One region of the Streptomyces sp. NPDC053513 genome, then DNA from elsewhere that is predicted to be linked to it. Evidence: riboswitches for the same ligand, from Rfam matches in the RefSeq annotation. Region 1 holds a riboswitch; each other region holds the start of a gene.
What was found. A riboswitch is a leader RNA that binds a small molecule or an ion and turns the genes downstream of it on or off. The one in region 1 is predicted to bind cyclic di-AMP.

Region 1 (4,280 bases):
CGAAGGCCTTCACCCCGCGCCGGGTCGCCGAGTTCGCCCCGCGGGTGCAGGAGCTCACGGACCGGCTCATCGACGCCTTCGCCGAGAAGGGGAGCGCCGACCTCATCCACGAGTTCGCCTTCCCGCTCCCCATCTACGCGATCTGCGACCTGCTCGGCGTGCCGCCGGAGGACCAGGACGACTTCCGGGACTGGGCCGGGATGATGATCCGGCACGGCGGGGGCCCGCGCGGCGGGGTCGCCCGGTCGGTGAAGAAGATGCGCGGCTACCTCGCCGAGCTGATCCACCGGAAGCGGGAAGGCCTGCGGCAAGAAGGGGCGGACGACCTGATCTCGGGGCTCATCAAGGCCTCCGACCACGGGGAGCACCTCACCGAGAACGAGGCCGCCGCCATGGCCTTCATCCTGCTGTTCGCCGGCTTCGAGACGACCGTCAACCTCATCGGCAACGGCGTGTACCAGCTGCTGCGCCATCCCGATCAGCGCGCCCGGCTCCAGGCCTCGCTCGCCGCCGGGGAGACCGGCCTCCTGGAGACCGGCGTCGAGGAGCTGCTGCGGTACGACGGGCCCGTGGAGATGGCGACCTGGCGGTACGCGACGCGGGCGCTGACCATCGGCGGGCAGGAGATCCCGGCGGGCGACCCGGTGCTCGTGGTGCTCGCCGCCGCCGACCGGGACCCGGAGCGGTTCGACGGGCCGGACACACTCGACCTCGCCCGGCGCGACAACCAGCACCTCGGCTACGGGCACGGCATCCACTACTGCCTGGGCGCGCCGCTCGCCCGCCTCGAAGGACAGACGGCGCTCGCGACCCTGCTGACCCGGCTGCCGGACCTGCGACTCGCCGCCGATCCGGCCGAACTCCGGTGGCGCGGTGGGCTCATCATGCGCGGTTTGCGCACGCTTCCGGTGGAGTTCTCCCCTTCCGTACCGGTCCCGCCCACTGATGCGCCATCAGAAATGTGATCTTCGTGTGATCGTGGCGCCATCGACTTGTGACGGACGTTCGAATGCGGCTACGTTTCCCGGCAGTCTCAGCCGTCACGCGAAAGGCGCTCCTATGCGTTCCGGGAACGGACGACACCGTCGCCCCCGTCAGGCCCCCGCCATCGTCGTCGCCGCGGGCGTGACCGGATCCGCCATGGCACTGCCGTTGCTCGCCACCGGATCCGCCTCCGCCGCCGACGCCGCCACCTGGGACCGGGTCGCCGAGTGCGAGTCCGGTGGCCAGTGGAGCGCCAACTTCGGCAACGGGATGTACGGCGGCCTCCAGTTCACCCAGGACAGCTGGGAGCGGAACGGCGGCCTCGCGTACGCGCCCAGCCCCGACCTGGCCAGCCGCGCCCAGCAGATCGCGGTGGCCGAGAAGGCGCTCGCCAAGGGCAGCGACGAGTGGGCCACCTGCGCGCCGATCGCCGGCCTGACCAACGACGGCAAGGCCACCGGGGTGAACCCCGGCCCCACCGTCGTCCCGACGGCGCCCACCGGCCCCCTGCCCGAGTCCGACCGCACCGCCGGCACGCCCGCGGCCCCCTCGGCCGCCGGGAAGGCGGGCCGGTCCGCCGCGTCCGCGACCCCCTCCGCGCCGGCCGCTCCGGCGACCTCCGCCACGCCGACCTCGCCGGCCACGTCCACCGCGCCCGCCACGCCGACGGCCCCGGGCACTCCCGACGCGTCCGTTACGCCCGGTACGCCGGATTCGTCCGACACGCCGAAGACTGACGCCCCGTCGACCGCGCCCGGCACCGGCAAGCACCGCGGCGAGGCCGCCCCGGAGGAATCCGGCAAGGCGGACAGCTCGCCCGAATCGGGTCGACACGCTTCGAGTGCGGACAAGGTGGGGGAAAAGGTCGAGGCCACGCCCGCCACTGACGAGGCGAAGGATTCGGGCACAACGGACAGTCAGAACACTTCGGGTGAATACACCGTGCGTCCGGGCGACAGTCTGTCTGGCATTGCGCAGGAGAACGAACTCCCCGGGGGCTGGACCGCCCTCTACGACGCCAACCGGCAGACGGTGGGCACCGATCCGAACCTCATCCTGCCTGGTCAGAGCCTTGACCTGACGGTGGGTTCGACGACAGCGGCCGGTTAGTTCGAGGGCTTATGTCCGGTTCTGGGCAAGTGAGACATGAGTCTCTTCGCCCCAACTGGCGTGTCGCGTCCGCAAACTTTGCTTCCGTCACCTCTCACCTGCGCAAACACCGCCCGCCGGAGGGCGAACAGGGGCGATTTTTCCTCGATGTGCCTCTTTGAACTTCCGGCGGGTCTGTGTCTACGGTCTTCATCGCTCGCCACCGCGGGCCCCGTCGACCGAAACGCCGAATCCTGCCGTCGGTCGATGGGAACAGTCGTCGCGCAAGCGCCGAAGGCAGGAGTGGGGGACCCAAGGTAAGTGCCGGGCCCGGCCGTTGAGACAGACGGCCGACGACCGGCTTGGGGTGAAGCCGCGTGCAAGGACACGCGGCCGGGCAACTTTCCGGCCCGAACCCGACAGCTCACCTCACAGGCGTCGGTGAGGAGAATCCCCATGCTGTTTTCCGCCAAGGGCAAACACCGTCGTCCCTCCAAGGCCGGCCAGGTCGCCGCGCTCGTCGGCGTCACCGGCATCGCCGTCGCCGCCCCGCTGATGACCGCGGGCACCGCCTCGGCCGCCACCTCCGCCGAGTGGGACGCCGTCGCCCAGTGCGAGTCCGGCGGCAACTGGGCCATCAACACCGGCAACGGCTTCTACGGCGGCCTGCAGTTCACCAACTCCACCTGGGCCGCCTTCGGTGGCACCGCCTACGCCCCGCGCGCCGACCTGGCGTCGAAGTCCCAGCAGATCGCCGTCGCCGAGAAGGTCCTCGCGGGCCAGGGCAAGGGCGCGTGGCCGAGCTGCGGCGTCGGCCTCTCCGGTGCCTCCTACGACGGCGGCGCCGCCGAGAGCGCTCCGCAGCAGCAGGCCGAGCCCCAGCAGGCCGCCCCGCAGCAGGCCGCCCCGAAGCAGCAGGAGCGTCGCGCCGAGCAGCCGACCACCCGCAGCGAGCAGCGCAAGGCCCCCAAGACCGTCACCACCCCGACCGGTGAGAAGGTCAAGAAGGGCGACGGCGAGTACAAGGTCGTCACCGGCGACACCCTCAGCAAGATCGCCCAGGCGCACGGCGTCAAGGGCGGCTGGGCCAAGCTCTTCGAGCTGAACAAGGACGTCGTCCAGGACGCCGACCTCATCTACCCGGGTCAGCAGCTCCACCTGAAGTGAGTCCGGCGGCCCGCGTGAGTCCGGCGGCTCACGCGGCCCCGACGACCCTCCCGCGGTGACCACCCCGGTCCGGCGTGCCTCTCCCCCGTGCGCGCCGGACCGGGGTTCCCTGTTTCCGGGGGCTCCGCGGTTACTGTCCAGTAGATCTGGGGTCCTTCGTCCCGGGATGCATGCCCTTGGGTCCTTTTTCGTCCCAGCGGGCGGGCGCCCGACCGACCGGAGCCCCCGAGCCGGTTAGGCTCTTGTCGCAAGGCCAAGCGACCCTGCACCGACCTTGCGTCACATCCAGCGTCACATCCCAGAAGGAGATGCTCGTGCCGTCCATCGACGTCGTCGTAGCCCGGGAAATCCTGGACTCCCGAGGCAACCCCACGGTCGAGGTCGAGGTCGGCCTCGACGACGGCAGCACCGGCCGTGCTGCCGTTCCGTCCGGTGCCTCCACCGGTGCCTTCGAGGCCATCGAGCTCCGCGACGGTGACCCCAACCGTTACCAGGGCAAGGGTGTCGAGAAGGCCGTCCTCGCCGTCATCGAGCAGATCGGCCCGGAGCTCGTCGGCTACGACGCCACTGAGCAGCGCCTGATCGACCAGGCCATGTTCGACCTGGACGCGACCGAGAACAAGGGCTCGCTCGGCGCCAACGCCATCCTCGGCGTCTCCCTCGCCGTCGCGCACGCCGCCTCCGAGGCCAGCGACCTCCCGCTCTTCCGCTACCTGGGCGGCCCGAACGCGCACCTGCTGCCCGTTCCGATGATGAACATCCTCAACGGCGGTTCGCACGCGGACTCCAACGTGGACATCCAGGAGTTCATGATCGCCCCGATCGGCGCGGAGTCCTTCTCCGAGGCCCTCCGCTGGGGTGCGGAGATCTACCACACCCTCAAGGGCGTCCTGAAGCGCAAGGGCCTCTCCACCGGCCTCGGCGACGAGGGCGGCTTCGCCCCGAACCTGGAGTCGAACCGCGCCGCCCTCGACCTCATCGTCGAGGCCATCAAGGAGGCCGGCTACACCCCGGGCACCGACGTCGCGCTCGCCCTCGAC
Region 2 (4,280 bases), on a different contig from region 1:
TGCTCCAGCGGCACCGGATCCTCACCCAGGTCTCCGGGGACCACCTGGAGGTGATCAAGCTGATCCCGCCGCTGATCATCGACGAGGCGGACGTGGACCGGTTCGTCACCGCCTTCACCGCGGTCATGGACGACGCCCACGGCGGCGGCGGACTGATGTGGGACTTCGGAAAGACGCTGGTCAAGCAGGCGGTCGCGCAGCGCTGACCGGTTCTCGACGTTGTTTTTGCCTCTGAGGCAAGAAACTTGCCTCAGAGGCACGATCCTGGCGGAATGGAGGCATGGACCACGTCCCCGGGGACACCTCCCCGGACCCCGCCCCCTCCGACGCCCTGCCCGACGTCGCCCCGCAGCTGCGGGCCCTGCGCCGCCGCCGCGGACTCACCCTGGAGGCCGCCGCCCAGCGGGCCGGCCTCTCGCCGGCCCACCTCTCGCGCCTGGAGACGGGGAACCGGCAGCCCTCGCTGCCGATGCTGCTGGCCCTGTCCCGTATCTACGGTACGACGGTCTCCGAGCTCCTGGGTGAGGCGCCCCCCGAGCGCGACCCCGTCGTCCGGGCCGACCGCTCCGAACCCGTCGAGGCCGACGGCTGGATCTACCGCCAGGCGGGCGGCGCCGGGCGCGCCCTCCAGTGCCTGCGGGTCCACGTGCCGTACGCCACCCGGGCCGACATCGTGCGCGTCCACCCCGGCGAGGAGTGGATCCACGTCCTGGAGGGGCGGGTCCGGCTCGCGCTCGGCGAGGCCGTCCACGTCCTCGATCCCGGGGACAGCGCGCACTTCGACTCGCTGACCCCGCACCGGATCGGCGCCGCCACGTCCGGCGGGGCCGAGCTGCTCTTCGTCCACACCCTGATGCAGAGCCCCGTCGCCGAGCTGTGCCTCGGCGACGGGACCCCGCACCGGCGCTGACGTCCAGAAAGGATCGACATGTCCGAGAAGTCCGCACCGGTCACCGGCGAGGAGCGCGGTGAAGGCAAGTTCCCCAAGGGGCTCGTGCTGCGCCTCTTCGCCTACCTGATCGCAGGCCACCTCTTCGCCGGCTTCCTCTATCTGCTCTTCATGATGGGCGCGCAGAACCAGTAGGCGGCCTCAGGCCTCCGTGAGCAGCTGCTCCCGCAGGCGCTCGCGGGTCTCCGGGGCCAGCTTCAGACCCTTCGCGAGGTAGGCGTCCACCGAGCCCCAGGTCGCCTCGATCGCCTCGAAGGCGGCCCGCAGGTACTCCACCCGCGCGTCGAAGAGCGGGCTCAGCAGCTCCATCACCTCGGGCGACATCGCGTCCGGGGAGGTGGAGCTGCGGCGCACCTTGTAGCGGCGGTGCGGGGCGTTCGACTTCACGTAGTCGGCCTCGATGGCCTCCCGCTCGACGCCGACCGCGAGCAGGGTGATCGCGACGGCGAGCCCCGCCCGGTCCTTGCCGGCCGCGCAGTGCATGAGCGCCGGGACGCTCTCCTCCGCCATGGAGTGCAGGATCCGGCTGTGCTCCACGGTCCGCTCGATCACCATCTTCCGGTACGAGTCGGACATGCGGGCGGCCGCCTTGCCGTCGCCGAGGACCTCCCGCAGCTGTGCGATCTCGCCGTCGCGCACCAGCTTCCAGAACTCCTTGCCGTCGGCCGGGTCGTTGAGGGGTATGTTCACGTTCCGCACGCCGGGCAGGTCGACGTCCGCGCCCTCGACCTTCCGGTCCGACTCGTTGCGGAAGTCGAAGACGGTGTGCAGGCCCAGCGAGGCGAGGAAGGCGGCGTCGTCCTCCGTCGCGTGGGCGAGGTGACCGCTGCGGAAGAGGCGGCCGGGGCGGACGGCGCGCCCGTCCGTCGTCGGCAGGCCGCCCACGTCCCGGAAGTTGCGGACCTCCGTCAGTACGGGCTCGGCGGCTTCGGCGGGCGGGACCTGCGGCAGCTGCTGCGTCACGGCTGCTCCTGTTCTGTCGATCGGTTTCTGGCGCAATCATCCCGGCTGGGAGCCCCGGCACGCACCCCCTCGGACGGGAATGGGTGATCTGTCCGTATTGGGGAGTTCGACATAACCCGCCCCGGTTGAATGGGAGATGGGAATCGGCGCGTGAGCAGCGTCATAACCGTGACGGACCGTGCCTGATCGTCTTTTCCAAATACCCCCCGGGAAAAGGAGATCGAAGGACCGTCATCCACGGAGGGTGACCGGAATTCCGGCCGGATATCAGCAGGATCCCGAAGAATCCCGGCGCACTTGAAAACTGCGGCTTGTTCACGCCGACCCCCCTCGTCTAGCGTCGCGCTCAATCCGGACGGACCGCCGAATCCTGCCACCGACCGGAATCCGCACTCACCCGTACGAGGCAGGAGCGGGGGACCCAGGTAAGTCGCCGATCCCTCGAAGAAGGACGGCTCGGGGTGAAGTCGCGTGAACACGCGGCCGGACATCTCCAGTCCGAACCCGACAGCTCACCTCGCAGGCGCCGGAGAGGAATTCGCCATGCCCGCGAAGGGTAAGCACCGCCGCCCCAAGTCCAACCGTCTGACCCGCGGCATGGCCGCCGCCGGCACCGGTGGCGCCGTCGTCGCCCTCCCGCTCCTCGGAGCCACCGGCGCCCACGCCGCCGAGCAGGCCGCCCCGGCCGCCGCCCCCGCCCGGGCCGTCGCCCACGTGCAGACCGCCGCCCCCGCCACCGCGAAGGCCGCGCCGAAGACGTACTCCGTCGTCCGGGGCGACTGCCTCTCGGAGATCGCCACCGAGCACCACCTCGCGGGCGGCTGGCAGAAGCTGTACAAGGACAACCGCCGGGTCATCGGCGCGGACCCCTCGCTGATCCTGCCCGGCACGAAGCTCACCCTCGGCACGAAGAACACCGCCGCGCCGAAGCCCGACCACCAGGGCTCGTGGGGCTCCGGCAAGAACGGCGACAGCGCCCCCCGCGCCTCCCGCGGCAGCGAGCGCTCCTCGGCCCCGGCCGCCGCGCCCGCCGCCACCACCTCGTCGCCGTCCTCGTCGGCCGGCACGACCTCCTCCTCCGGCTGGGTCGCCCCGATCGCCGGCGCCGGCATGTCGACGCCGTACCACCAGGCCGGCTCCATGTGGTCCTCCGGCTACCACACCGGCGTCGACTTCATGGCCTCCACCGGCACCCCCGTCCACGCGGTCGGCCCCGGCACCGTCTACTCCGCCGGCGACGGCGGCGCGTACGGCAACCAGGTCGTCATCCAGCACGCCGACGGCACCTTCTCGCAGTACGCCCACCTCTCCTCGATCTCCGTCTCCGCGGGCCAGACCGTCAGCGGCGGCGACCAGATCGGCCTGTCCGGCGCGACCGGCAACGTCACCGGCCCGCACCTGCACTTCGAGATGCGCACCGGGCCGGAGTACGGCTCCGACATCGACCCGCTGGCCGCCCTGCGCCAGCACGGCGTGAGCATCTGACGCCACATCGGCACCCGGGGCCCGGCACTCACGTGCCGGGCCCCGGCGTATTCCGGCTTTGGCAAATTCTTTATCGGTGGCATATATCACCCACCGTCAACCCCTCCTTACGGTCGCGTAGGTCACATCCGAAGAGGAAGGATGTGCTCCCGTGGCAGACGATTCGAGATCAACAGACAAGAACGCATTCGGGTCGTACGCGGCGATCGGTGACAGCTTCACCGAGGGCGTCGGCGACCCCGGCCCCGACGGGACGTACGTCGGCTGGGCGGACCGCTTCGCGGTCCTGCTCGCCGACCAGCTGCCGGAGCACGACGCCTTCCGCTACGCCAACCTGGCCGTACGCGGGCGCCTCCTCGACCAGATCGTGGCGGAACAGGTCCCGCGGGCGAAGGAACTCGCCCCCGACCTGGTGACCTTCTGCGCGGGCGGCAACGACATCATCCGCCCCGGGACGGACCCGGACGACGTGGCCGAGCGCTTCGAGCGCGCCGTCGCCGACCTGACCTCCGCCGTCGGCACCGTCATGGTGACCACCGGCTTCGACACCCGCGGCGTGACCCTCCTCAAGCACCTGCGCGGCAAGATCGCCACCTACAACGGCCACGTCCGGGCCGTCGCGGACCGCTACGGCTGCCCGGTCCTCGACCTGTGGTCGCTGAAGTCCGTCCAGGACCGGCGCGCCTGGGACGACGACCGGCTGCACCTCTCGCCGGAGGGACACACCCGCGTCGCCCTGCGCGCCGCCCAGGTGATCGGCCTGCCCGTGCCCGCCGACCCGGACCAGCCCTGGCCGCCGGTCCCGCCGCGCGGCACGCTGGAGGTCCGCAAGGACGACATCCACTGGGCCCGGGAGTACCTGGTGCCCTGGATCGGGCGCCGG
Region 3 (4,280 bases), on a different contig from region 1:
CGCGGCACGGCGGGGCCCGACTTCCCGGCCCGGGAGCAGGAGCTGCTGCACCATCTGTGGCAGCGCCGCGAGGTCGCCTCCCCGGCCCTCACGTACGCGGCCCGGGCGACGGGCCGGGCCTGGGCGCCGCCGCAGTACCTGGACTACGACGGCTACAACCCGTACCGGAGCTAGAGCGCGGAGGCTTCCGTCAGGAGGGCCAGTTCGGTCTCCGTCAGCGTCAGGTCCGCCGCCGCGACCAGGGCCGGGAGCTGTTCGACCGTGCGGGCCGAGGCGATCGGCGCGGCGACGGTGGGGCGGGAGGCGAGCCAGGCGAGGGCGACGGTGGCGAGCTCCGTCCCGTGCGCCCCGGCGACCGTGTCGAGGGCGGCGAGGACGGCCCGGCCGCGCTCGGTGTCCAGGTGCTTGGCGGCGCCGGCGGAGCGGACGCTGTCGACGTCGGCGCCGGGGCGGTACTTGCCGGTGAGGAAGCCGGCGGCGAGTCCGTAGTACGGGACGGCGGAGAGCCCGGCGTGCTCGACGGTCTCCAGGAGCGGGCCCTCGTAGGTGTCGCGCGAGACCAGGTTGTAGTGCGGCTGGAGGGCGACGTACCGGGTGAGGCCCTCGGCCTCGGCGAAGTCGAGGGAGGCGCGCAGCCGCTCGGGGGAGATGTTGGAGGCGGCGACGGCGCGCACCTTGCCGTCCCTCACCAGCTGGTCGAGGGCGGTGACGATCTCCTCGACGGGGACGGACTCGTCGTCGAAGTGGGTGTAGTAGAGGTCGATGTGGTCGGTGCCGAGGCGGCGGAGCGACTCCTCGGCGGCGGCCTTGATGGTGGTGGCGGAGAGTCCCTTGAAGCGGGGGTGGGCGCCGACCTTGGTGGCGACGACGATGTCGGAGCGGTTGCCCCGGGAGGCGAGCCAGCGGCCGATGACGGTCTCGGACTCGCCGCCCTCGTTGCCCTCGGCCCAGGCGGAGTAGACGTCGGCGGAGTCGACGAAGTTGCCGCCGGCGGCGGCGTAGGCGTCGAGGACGGCGAAGGACTGCGCTTCGTCGGCGGTCCAGCCGAAGACGTTGCCCCCCAGGGCCACGGGGAAGACGTGCAGGTCGGAGGTGCCCAGTCGGCGGAGAGAGGTCATGAGTGGATCAACCGTCCCCGCCGCCGGGCCTATTCCGTGGGGTGGCTAGAGGCTCAGGCCCTTGGAGCGGAGCCAGGACGCCGGGTCGATGCCGTCGCCGCCGGCCGTGTGGACCTCCATGTGGAGGTGGGCGCCGGTGACGTTGCCGGTGGCGCCGACGCGGCCGACGGTCTCGCCGGTGGAGACGGTCTGGCCGGCGCTGACCAGCATGGACGAGAGGTGGCAGTACCAGATCTCGGTGCCGTCCTCCAGCTCCAGGACGATCCGGTAGCCGTAGGAGCCGGACCAGCCCGCCGACTTGACGGTCGCGCCGTGGACCGCCTTGAGCGGGGTGCCGGTGGGGGCGGCGAAGTCGAGGCCGGTGTGGTAGCCGGAGGACCACATCGAGCCGGACTGCATGTAGGTGGCGGTGAGGGTGTACGAGGAGACCGGCAGCGAGTAGCTGGCGGCGAGCTGGGCGAGGCGCTCGGCCTCGGCCTTCGCCTTGGCCTCCGCTTCCGCCTTGGCCTTGGCTTCCGCCTCGGCCTTCGCCTTCGCCTCGGCGGCCGCCTTCTCCGCGGCGGCCTCCTTGGCCTTGGCCTCCGCGGCGGCCTTCTCGGCCGCGGCCTTCTCCGCGGCGGCCTTCTCGGCGGCGTCGGCGGAGGCCTGCTGCTGCTCGGCCTGCTGGAGGATGCGGGCGCGCAGGGCCTCGCCCGCGGCGGGGGCGGCGGTCTGCTCGGTGCGCTCGTCGGCCGCGGTGGTGTAGGCGGCGGCGGTGAGCGGGTTCGGGTTGACGCGGTCCGCGGCGACGGGCGCGCTGTGCTCCTCGGGGAGGAGGTCGCCGACGCCGGGGAGGTCGTGGGCGTCCGGCAGGTCCAGGTCGGGGAGGTCCGGCAGCGATATGGCGACCGGGGGCTTCTCCTGCGCGGTGGCGAGGCCGCCCGCACCGACGGCCGCGATGACGCCGACGCCGAGGACGGTGGAGGAGCGGGCGAAGTTGGAGCGCTGCTTGACGACCCGGTGCCGGCCGCCGGAGCGGCTCTCGGCGCGGAGGGAGCCCTCGGTGGGGTTCCACTCGGTGTCGGAGGCGGCGGCGGGGCCCGCACCGCCACCGAACGCGTCGAAGGGGGCTTCGGGTGCGGGGGTGTTGGACGCCACGGGGGCGCGCTCCTTTCCTTCCTTCTCGCCTACCGGGTTAGCTGACGGGTTCGGAGCAGGAAGGTCTCCTACGGGCTCGACCGCGCGCGTGCGTGGTTCGCACGGGTGCGAAGGGGCCCGATTCACCCCAAGTGGTGGTTCCCCGGTTCCTTTTCAGGATTCGGCGCGTGCGCACGGTGCCGCCTCTTGCGACGGCTGGGACGACCGCGCTGCGTTATCGAACGTTAATAGACAGGGGGTCCCGATTCCAAGCCGTTCCCCTTGATCATTCATTGAATTGATGGTGTATCGCCCGAGTTGACCCCCCTTCAGAGAGGCATAAGGGGGGCGGGGCGAAACCCTCGCGACCTGACGTTATGTCAATTGTTATCTCAGTGACACCCCTCGACTACGCCCGGTGACCGGGCCCGCCCGGCGGCACCACCGGCATCGTCCGGCGCCGTTCGGGCTGCCCCGTCGCCGGGCGGCTCACCGCGAGCAGCGCCATGTCGTCCGTCGACCCGCCGCCCGTGTGGAGCCGTACGTCGTCCACGAGCGCGTCGAGCAGTTCCTCGGGCCCCGGGAAGATCCGCCCGGCGAGCCGCGCCGCCGGATCGTAGAAGACGCCGTGCGCGTTCCGCGCCTCCGAGAGGCCGTCCGTGTAGAAGAGCAGCGTCGCGCCCGGCGGGAACGGCCGCGCCTCCGCCCGGTCCGGCCACGCCGCCAGGTCGCCCATGCCGAGCGGCAGCGCCGCCTCGCCCGGCTCCAGCGACTCCAGCCGCCCGTCGGCGTGCAGCATCAGCGGCGGCGGGTGCCCCCGGTTGACGACCCGTACGAAACCGCCGAAGGTCCCGCTCCCGTCGGTGCGCGGGATCTCGGCCAGGACGGCCGTGGTGAACCCCTCGAAGGCGTCGAGACCGTGCCGGCGGGTGCCCTCCCGGGCCAGGGCCCGTTCCAGGCGCTGTGCCACGCCCTCCAGGGTCCGCTCCTGCTCGGCCGCCTCCCGGAAGGCCCCGATGACGACGGCGACGGCCTCGACCGCGTCCAGCCCCTTGCCCCGGACGTCCCCGACCACGAGCCGCACCCCGTGCGGGGTGTCCTGGACGGCGAACAGGTCGCCGCCGATGAACGCGTCGGCCTGCGCCGCCTCGTACCGCGCCGCGCACTGCAGCCCGCCGATCCGCTCGGCGGGCGTCGGCAGCACCGCCTTCTGCGCGGTCTCGGCGATGACCCGTGCCGAGGCGAGCCGCTCGCCGCTGCGGCGCACGACCCGGTTGATGAGGAGGGCGAGCACGGAGACGGTGAGCACGGTCAGGGTCTCGGTGAGGGCGGGGACCTCGTCGGCGGTGCCGTTGTAGAGGTGCAGCCCCACGGAGGCGAGGACGGCGCCGATCCCGGTGAGGAGGGTGGTCAGCATCGAGAAGAAGGGCGCGGCGATCAGCGGGGCGGCGGAGAAGAGCGGCGACGCCGTGTACGCGGGCGGGGTCGCCAGGTCGAAGGCGACCCCACCCACGATGACCAGCGGGGGCAGCGCCCGGATGAACCGCCGGGCACCGCCGTACTCGGGACGGTCCCCGCCGCCCCGCCGTCCTCCGCCCGCCGCTCCTAGGGGGTTCCCCACCTGTGCTCTCCTGCCCGGTCCGACCCCGGCCGCGGTCCGTCCGCACCGCGCCCTCCCAGAGTGGCCGCCGCCGCCCGCGGCGGCGACCCCCACGGGGCCGAGTGGCGTACGGGGTCAGCCGGCCGCGAGCCGCCCGCCCCGGGCGAGGAGCGCCGTCGCCGCCGCGCACCCCAGGCCCACCGCGCACAGCGCGAGCCACGGCGCCGCCGACCAGCCGGTGACGTCGAGGAGCGCGCCGGTCCCCAGGTTCCCGAGGGTGATCCCGATCCCGCACACCGTGTTGTAGAGCCCGTAGTGGGTGGCCACCCAGCGTCCCCGGGACAGGGCGACGAGCGTGTCCATCTCGTACGGGTAGAGCACCGCGTTCGCGACGGCCAGAACCGCCGCGCACAGCAGCAGACCCACCGGCCCCCGACCCAGGACGG
Region 4 (4,280 bases), on a different contig from region 1:
CTGAGCCGGGACGGCGAGGAGGGAGAGGCCACGGGGCAGGAGCGGAACCAGGTGGTGGCGCTGCTGCGGCGGGCCTGGGATTTCCTGCCCTTCGTGGACCTCGTCCCGTTCGTCGTGCCGTACCACTTCGACTTCGCCGAGGGCGGGCGGACCGTCATGTCCGCCGACAAGCTCTTCGGCATCCGGGACCGGTACGTGCTCGACATAGCCGACCCGGAGCTCGACCGGCGGCTCGCCATAGCCCAGACCGTGGCCCTCGACGCCCTGCAGTCCCGCTGACCGCGCCGGGACCTCGTCGGACACCGCCCGCCGTCCGGGGCGCCCCGGCGACGAGGGCGACGCGTCTACCCTGGAAGGACGGGCAGGGGACGGGGCACTCCGTTCCGCCCCGCGCCCGAGCCGCGCACCAGCGGAAGGGCGGCGGACCATGTTCTTCAGCGATCGCACCGACGCCGGGCGGCAGCTCGCCGCCCGGCTCGACCACCTCAAGGGCCATGACGTCGTGGTCCTCGGGCTTCCGCGGGGCGGTGTGCCGGTGGCGGCGGAGGTCGCCGAGGCCCTCGACGCACCGCTCGACATCTGTCTCGTACGGAAGCTCGGCGTGCCGCACCAGCCGGAGCTCGCGATGGGGGCGCTCGGCGAGGGAGGCGTGCGGGTGCTCAACGAGCGGGTGCTCCGCGAGACCCGTGTGAGCGACCACGACCTCGCCGCGGTGGAGGAGCGCGAGCACGCGGAGCTCGACCAGCGCGCCCGCCGTTACCGGGGCAGCCGGCCCTCCGTGCCCCTGGACGGGCGGACGGTCGTCGTGGTCGACGACGGGCTGGCGACGGGGGCCACGGCGCTGGCGGCCTGCCGGGTGGTCCGGGCCCGGGGCGCCGCCCGGATCGTCCTCGCCGTCCCGGTGGCACCGCGGGGATGGACGACCCGCGTGGGCGGCGATGCCGACGAGGCCGTCAGCGTGCACACGCCGGACCTCTTCTTCGCGATCGGGCAGTTCTACCAGGACTTCTCGCAGACACCGGACGCCGAGGTCATCGCCTGCCTGGACCGGAGCAGAGCCGCGCGGAACCCCGGCGCGCAGGGCACGGACGTACGGATCCCGGTCTCCGGGGTCACCCTCGGCGGACGGCTCGCGGTGCCCGAGGACGCCGGCGGCATCGTCCTGTTCGCCCACGGCAGCGGCAGCAGCCGCCACAGCCCCCGGAACCGGGCGGTCGCCGGGGTGCTCAACCGGGCGGGCCTGGGGACCCTCCTCTTCGACCTGCTGACCGAGGAGGAGGCGGGAGACCGGGAGCGTGTCTTCGACACCCCGCTCCTCGCCGAGCGGCTGGCCGGGGCCACGGAGTGGCTGGGCGGGAGAAGCGAGGGCGCGGGACTCCCGCTCGGATACTTCGGCGCGAGCACGGGCGCGGCCGCCGCGTTGTGGGCGGCCGCCGACCCCGCGTCAGCCGTGAGCGCCGTCGTCTCGCGCGGCGGCCGGCCGGACCTCGCGGCCGACCGCCTGGCCGGGGTGCGCGCCCCGACGCTCCTGGTGGTGGGTGGCGCGGACGCGATGGTCCTGGACCTCAACCGGCGGGCCCTGGCCCTGCTGCGCTGCGAGAACCGGCTCGCCGTGGTGGGGGGCGCCGGCCACCTCTTCGAGGAGCCGGGCGCCCTGGAGGAGGTGGCGGACCTCGCCACCTCCTGGTTCGCCGAACACTTCCGGCGGCAGAGGGTCAGTACGCCGAGTTGACGTTGTCGATGGAGCCGTAGCGGTCGGCCGCGTAGTTGCAGGCGGCGGTGATGTTGGCGACCGGGTCGAACAGGTCCATGGAGGTGCCGGGCACGTGGTAGGCGAGGAAGGTCGGCTCGATGACCTGGAGCAGGCCCTTGGAGGGGGTGCCGGCGACCGCGTTGGAGTCCCAGAGGTTGATGGCCTGGGGGTTTCCGGACGACTCGCGCATGACGTTGCGGTAGATCCCGTCGTAGGAGCCGGGGATGCCGTGCTGGCCCATGATGGCCAGGGACTCCCGGATCCAGCCGTCGAGGTTGTCGGCGTAGTTCGTGGCGGCGGCGGGGGCCGCCTTGCCGGCGGCGGGCGCGGCGGCGACGGCCGGGACGGCCTGCGCGGCGGAGGCGCCCGTACCGGTGGCGACGGCGGGAGCGGCCGGCCGGCGCTCGGAGCGGCTCGCCCGTTCGGTCGTGGCGGACTTCTTCGCCTTCGCCTGCGCGGGGGCGGCCTTGGCGGAATCCCGACGAATCGTCAGTTCGAGGCCGGGGCGAATGAGTGACGGGTTGTCACCCACGACGCTCTTGTTGGCACGGTAAAGGCTCTTCCAGCCCCCCTGAATTCCCTTCTTGTGGGCGATCAGGGAAAGCGAGTCGCCCCTCACGACGGTGTACGTGTGCGCGGCGGCCGGGGCGGCGGGGGCCTTGGCGGTGGTGTGCGCGGCGGGGGCGGCGAGGGACTGGGCGGCGATCTCCGGGGCGCCGGCCACGGGCGCGGCGCCGGCGACGGCCGGGGCGACGAGCGGCAGGGTGAGAGCGGCGCCACCCGTGCCGACCAGGGCGAGGCCCCGGGAGACGGGGCTGCGGCGGGGGCGGCGGTGCTTACCGTGAGCAGGCATGACGGTTTCCTCTCCGGCGCCTGCGGGGTGAGCTGTCGGGTTCGGACGGGAGATGTCCGGCCGCGCGCACGCGGCTTCACCCCGAGCCGTTCCGGATTCCGGACCGGCGTATTCGTGGGTCCCCCGCTCCTGCCGTCGGGTGAAAAGGGAGGTTTACCGAGCGGCGGCAGGATTGGGCGTTCCGCTCGAATGGAGGTGACCGTAGGCCAGTAATGCGACGGATAACAAGGGGAGGGGGTCTCTGATATCCGGAAATGGATCACGGAATTCGGTCAATTCAAGATCGATGCCGTCCGGGAGGGGGGTGAACTTCCTTGCGCGGTACGGGGTGGGGGAGAGGGGCGCCAGGCCGTCGAGTCGTGCGAGTGAGTCGTGTCACTCGAAGCGCAATGTCCTATTTGGTGCGTAATTCCCTTCATGGGTAAATGAGGTGGTAATTCATATGGTGGGGTGTTCGTCGAGGGGGTGGGGGCGGGCGACTCTCCGTGTGAGGGTGAAAGCCACAAAACAGACATTCCATCCTGAAAGATGAGGGGAGTCGACTCAGGAGTCCCCCATGCCGCCTTCCTCCGCCCTGCTCAGCCCCGATGCCCTCGACCGCGAGGCGGCAGCCCTCTTCGAGAGCGCCACCTGGCAGCGGATCGTCACGGACTGGACCACCCCCCGGGAGTCGCCGCCGGAGGAGGGCTGGCGGGCGCTGCTCAGCGTGCCGGTGGAGCGGCTCGTGGCCGACGCCCTGGCCGCCCTGCCCCCGGAGCTCCCCGCCGAGCGCCGCATCCCGGGACGGCTCGGAGCCGTGCTGCCGGACCGGCTGCACACCTGGCGCCGCATCGGCCAGACCGAGCTCCGCCCCTCGGTCCACCTCGGCTACGCACGCCTGGTGCTGACGGAGTGGGGCTGGCAGAACGCCCCGTACAAGCTGCGTGACGCGCGCGGCGCCCGGTGCGTCTGCGGGGCCCTCCTCGCCGCCCACCGGCTCGGCTACGGCAGCGCCGACACCATGAACGAGGCGGCCGCCTGGATCATGACCGAACTGCGGTCGCGCGGGTGGCAGGGGCTGATCGGGCCGTGGAACCGGGCCCCCGGCCGCACCGGAGCCGACGCGGTGGCGCTCCTCGACGCCACGGTCCGCCGCGCCGCGCACGCCGGCCGCTGACGCCGCGCCGCCCGGTGCCGGACGGCGGCGGACCGGAGGCCGCGCCGCCCGGCATGCGGGAGGGGGTCAGCCGCTGACGCTCGGGGCTCCGGTCTCGATGTGGCCGGTGTACCGGCGCGACCAGCTCCCGTCGATGTCGGCGAGGATCGTGAAGTCGTACCAGCCGCCGTTGTACGCCACCGCGTTGAAGAAGTCCTCGCGGCTGGAGTTCGCCGGCACCGTGTACGTCCACGGCCCGTCCGAGCGGTAGGCGTTCGAGCGGATCGTGAAGGTGACGGGCCCGGCCGAGGCGTTCGTCATCCTGAACCACAGGGCCGTCCTGCCCGTCCCCGCCTCGGGCGCGAACCGGGCCGCCACCTCGACGTCCTTGCCGGCTTTGGAGGCGTCCCCGATGAAGCGGCGCAGGAAGCGGTTCGGGCCCATCATCGAGATGTCGTACTTCCCCGAACCGGAGCCGAGGCCGATGTTGAAGTAGTCGGTGGCCGTGCCGCCGGGGTCGACGGTGTACTGCCAGGCGG

Region 2: it holds a riboswitch for cyclic di-AMP, as region 1 does, so the genes downstream of both, ACIGW4_RS12770 (M23 family metallopeptidase) here and ACIGW4_RS22225 (transglycosylase family protein) in region 1, are expected to answer to the same signal.
Region 3: it holds a riboswitch for cyclic di-AMP, as region 1 does, so the genes downstream of both, ACIGW4_RS03240 (M23 family metallopeptidase) here and ACIGW4_RS22225 (transglycosylase family protein) in region 1, are expected to answer to the same signal.
Region 4: it holds a riboswitch for cyclic di-AMP, as region 1 does, so the genes downstream of both, ACIGW4_RS19425 (LysM peptidoglycan-binding domain-containing protein) here and ACIGW4_RS22225 (transglycosylase family protein) in region 1, are expected to answer to the same signal.

What each region holds. Positions count from the first base shown of each region.
Region 1 covers NZ_JBITXP010000012.1:171,417-175,696, forward strand. Annotated here, with positions in the region: gene ACIGW4_RS22215 (cytochrome P450) at 1-965, shown strand, start outside; gene ACIGW4_RS22220 (transglycosylase family protein) at 1,141-2,094, shown strand; cyclic di-AMP (ydaO/yuaA leader) riboswitch at 2,353-2,526, shown strand; gene ACIGW4_RS22225 (transglycosylase family protein) at 2,530-3,240, shown strand; gene eno (phosphopyruvate hydratase) at 3,549-4,280, shown strand, end outside.
Region 2 covers NZ_JBITXP010000006.1:113,425-117,704, forward strand. Annotated here, with positions in the region: gene ACIGW4_RS12750 (aspartate aminotransferase family protein) at 1-206, shown strand, start outside; gene ACIGW4_RS12755 (helix-turn-helix domain-containing protein) at 281-910, shown strand; gene ACIGW4_RS12760 (DUF6126 family protein) at 929-1,084, shown strand; gene ACIGW4_RS12765 (tyrosine-protein phosphatase) at 1,091-1,912, opposite strand; cyclic di-AMP (ydaO/yuaA leader) riboswitch at 2,264-2,451, shown strand; gene ACIGW4_RS12770 (M23 family metallopeptidase) at 2,456-3,397, shown strand; gene ACIGW4_RS12775 (SGNH/GDSL hydrolase family protein) at 3,549-4,280, shown strand, end outside.
Region 3 covers NZ_JBITXP010000002.1:21,007-25,286, forward strand. Annotated here, with positions in the region: gene ACIGW4_RS03230 (PrsW family intramembrane metalloprotease) at 1-174, shown strand, start outside; gene ACIGW4_RS03235 (aldo/keto reductase) at 171-1,118, opposite strand; gene ACIGW4_RS03240 (M23 family metallopeptidase) at 1,164-2,255, opposite strand; cyclic di-AMP (ydaO/yuaA leader) riboswitch at 2,267-2,431, opposite strand; gene ACIGW4_RS03245 (PP2C family protein-serine/threonine phosphatase) at 2,644-3,855, opposite strand; gene ACIGW4_RS03250 (MFS transporter) at 3,970-4,280, opposite strand, start outside.
Region 4 covers NZ_JBITXP010000010.1:98,335-102,614, forward strand. Annotated here, with positions in the region: gene ACIGW4_RS19415 (hypothetical protein) at 1-279, shown strand, start outside; gene ACIGW4_RS19420 (phosphoribosyltransferase family protein) at 428-1,732, shown strand; gene ACIGW4_RS19425 (LysM peptidoglycan-binding domain-containing protein) at 1,716-2,606, opposite strand; cyclic di-AMP (ydaO/yuaA leader) riboswitch at 2,611-2,795, opposite strand; gene ACIGW4_RS19430 (hypothetical protein) at 3,163-3,762, shown strand; gene ACIGW4_RS19435 (phosphocholine-specific phospholipase C) at 3,829-4,280, opposite strand, start outside.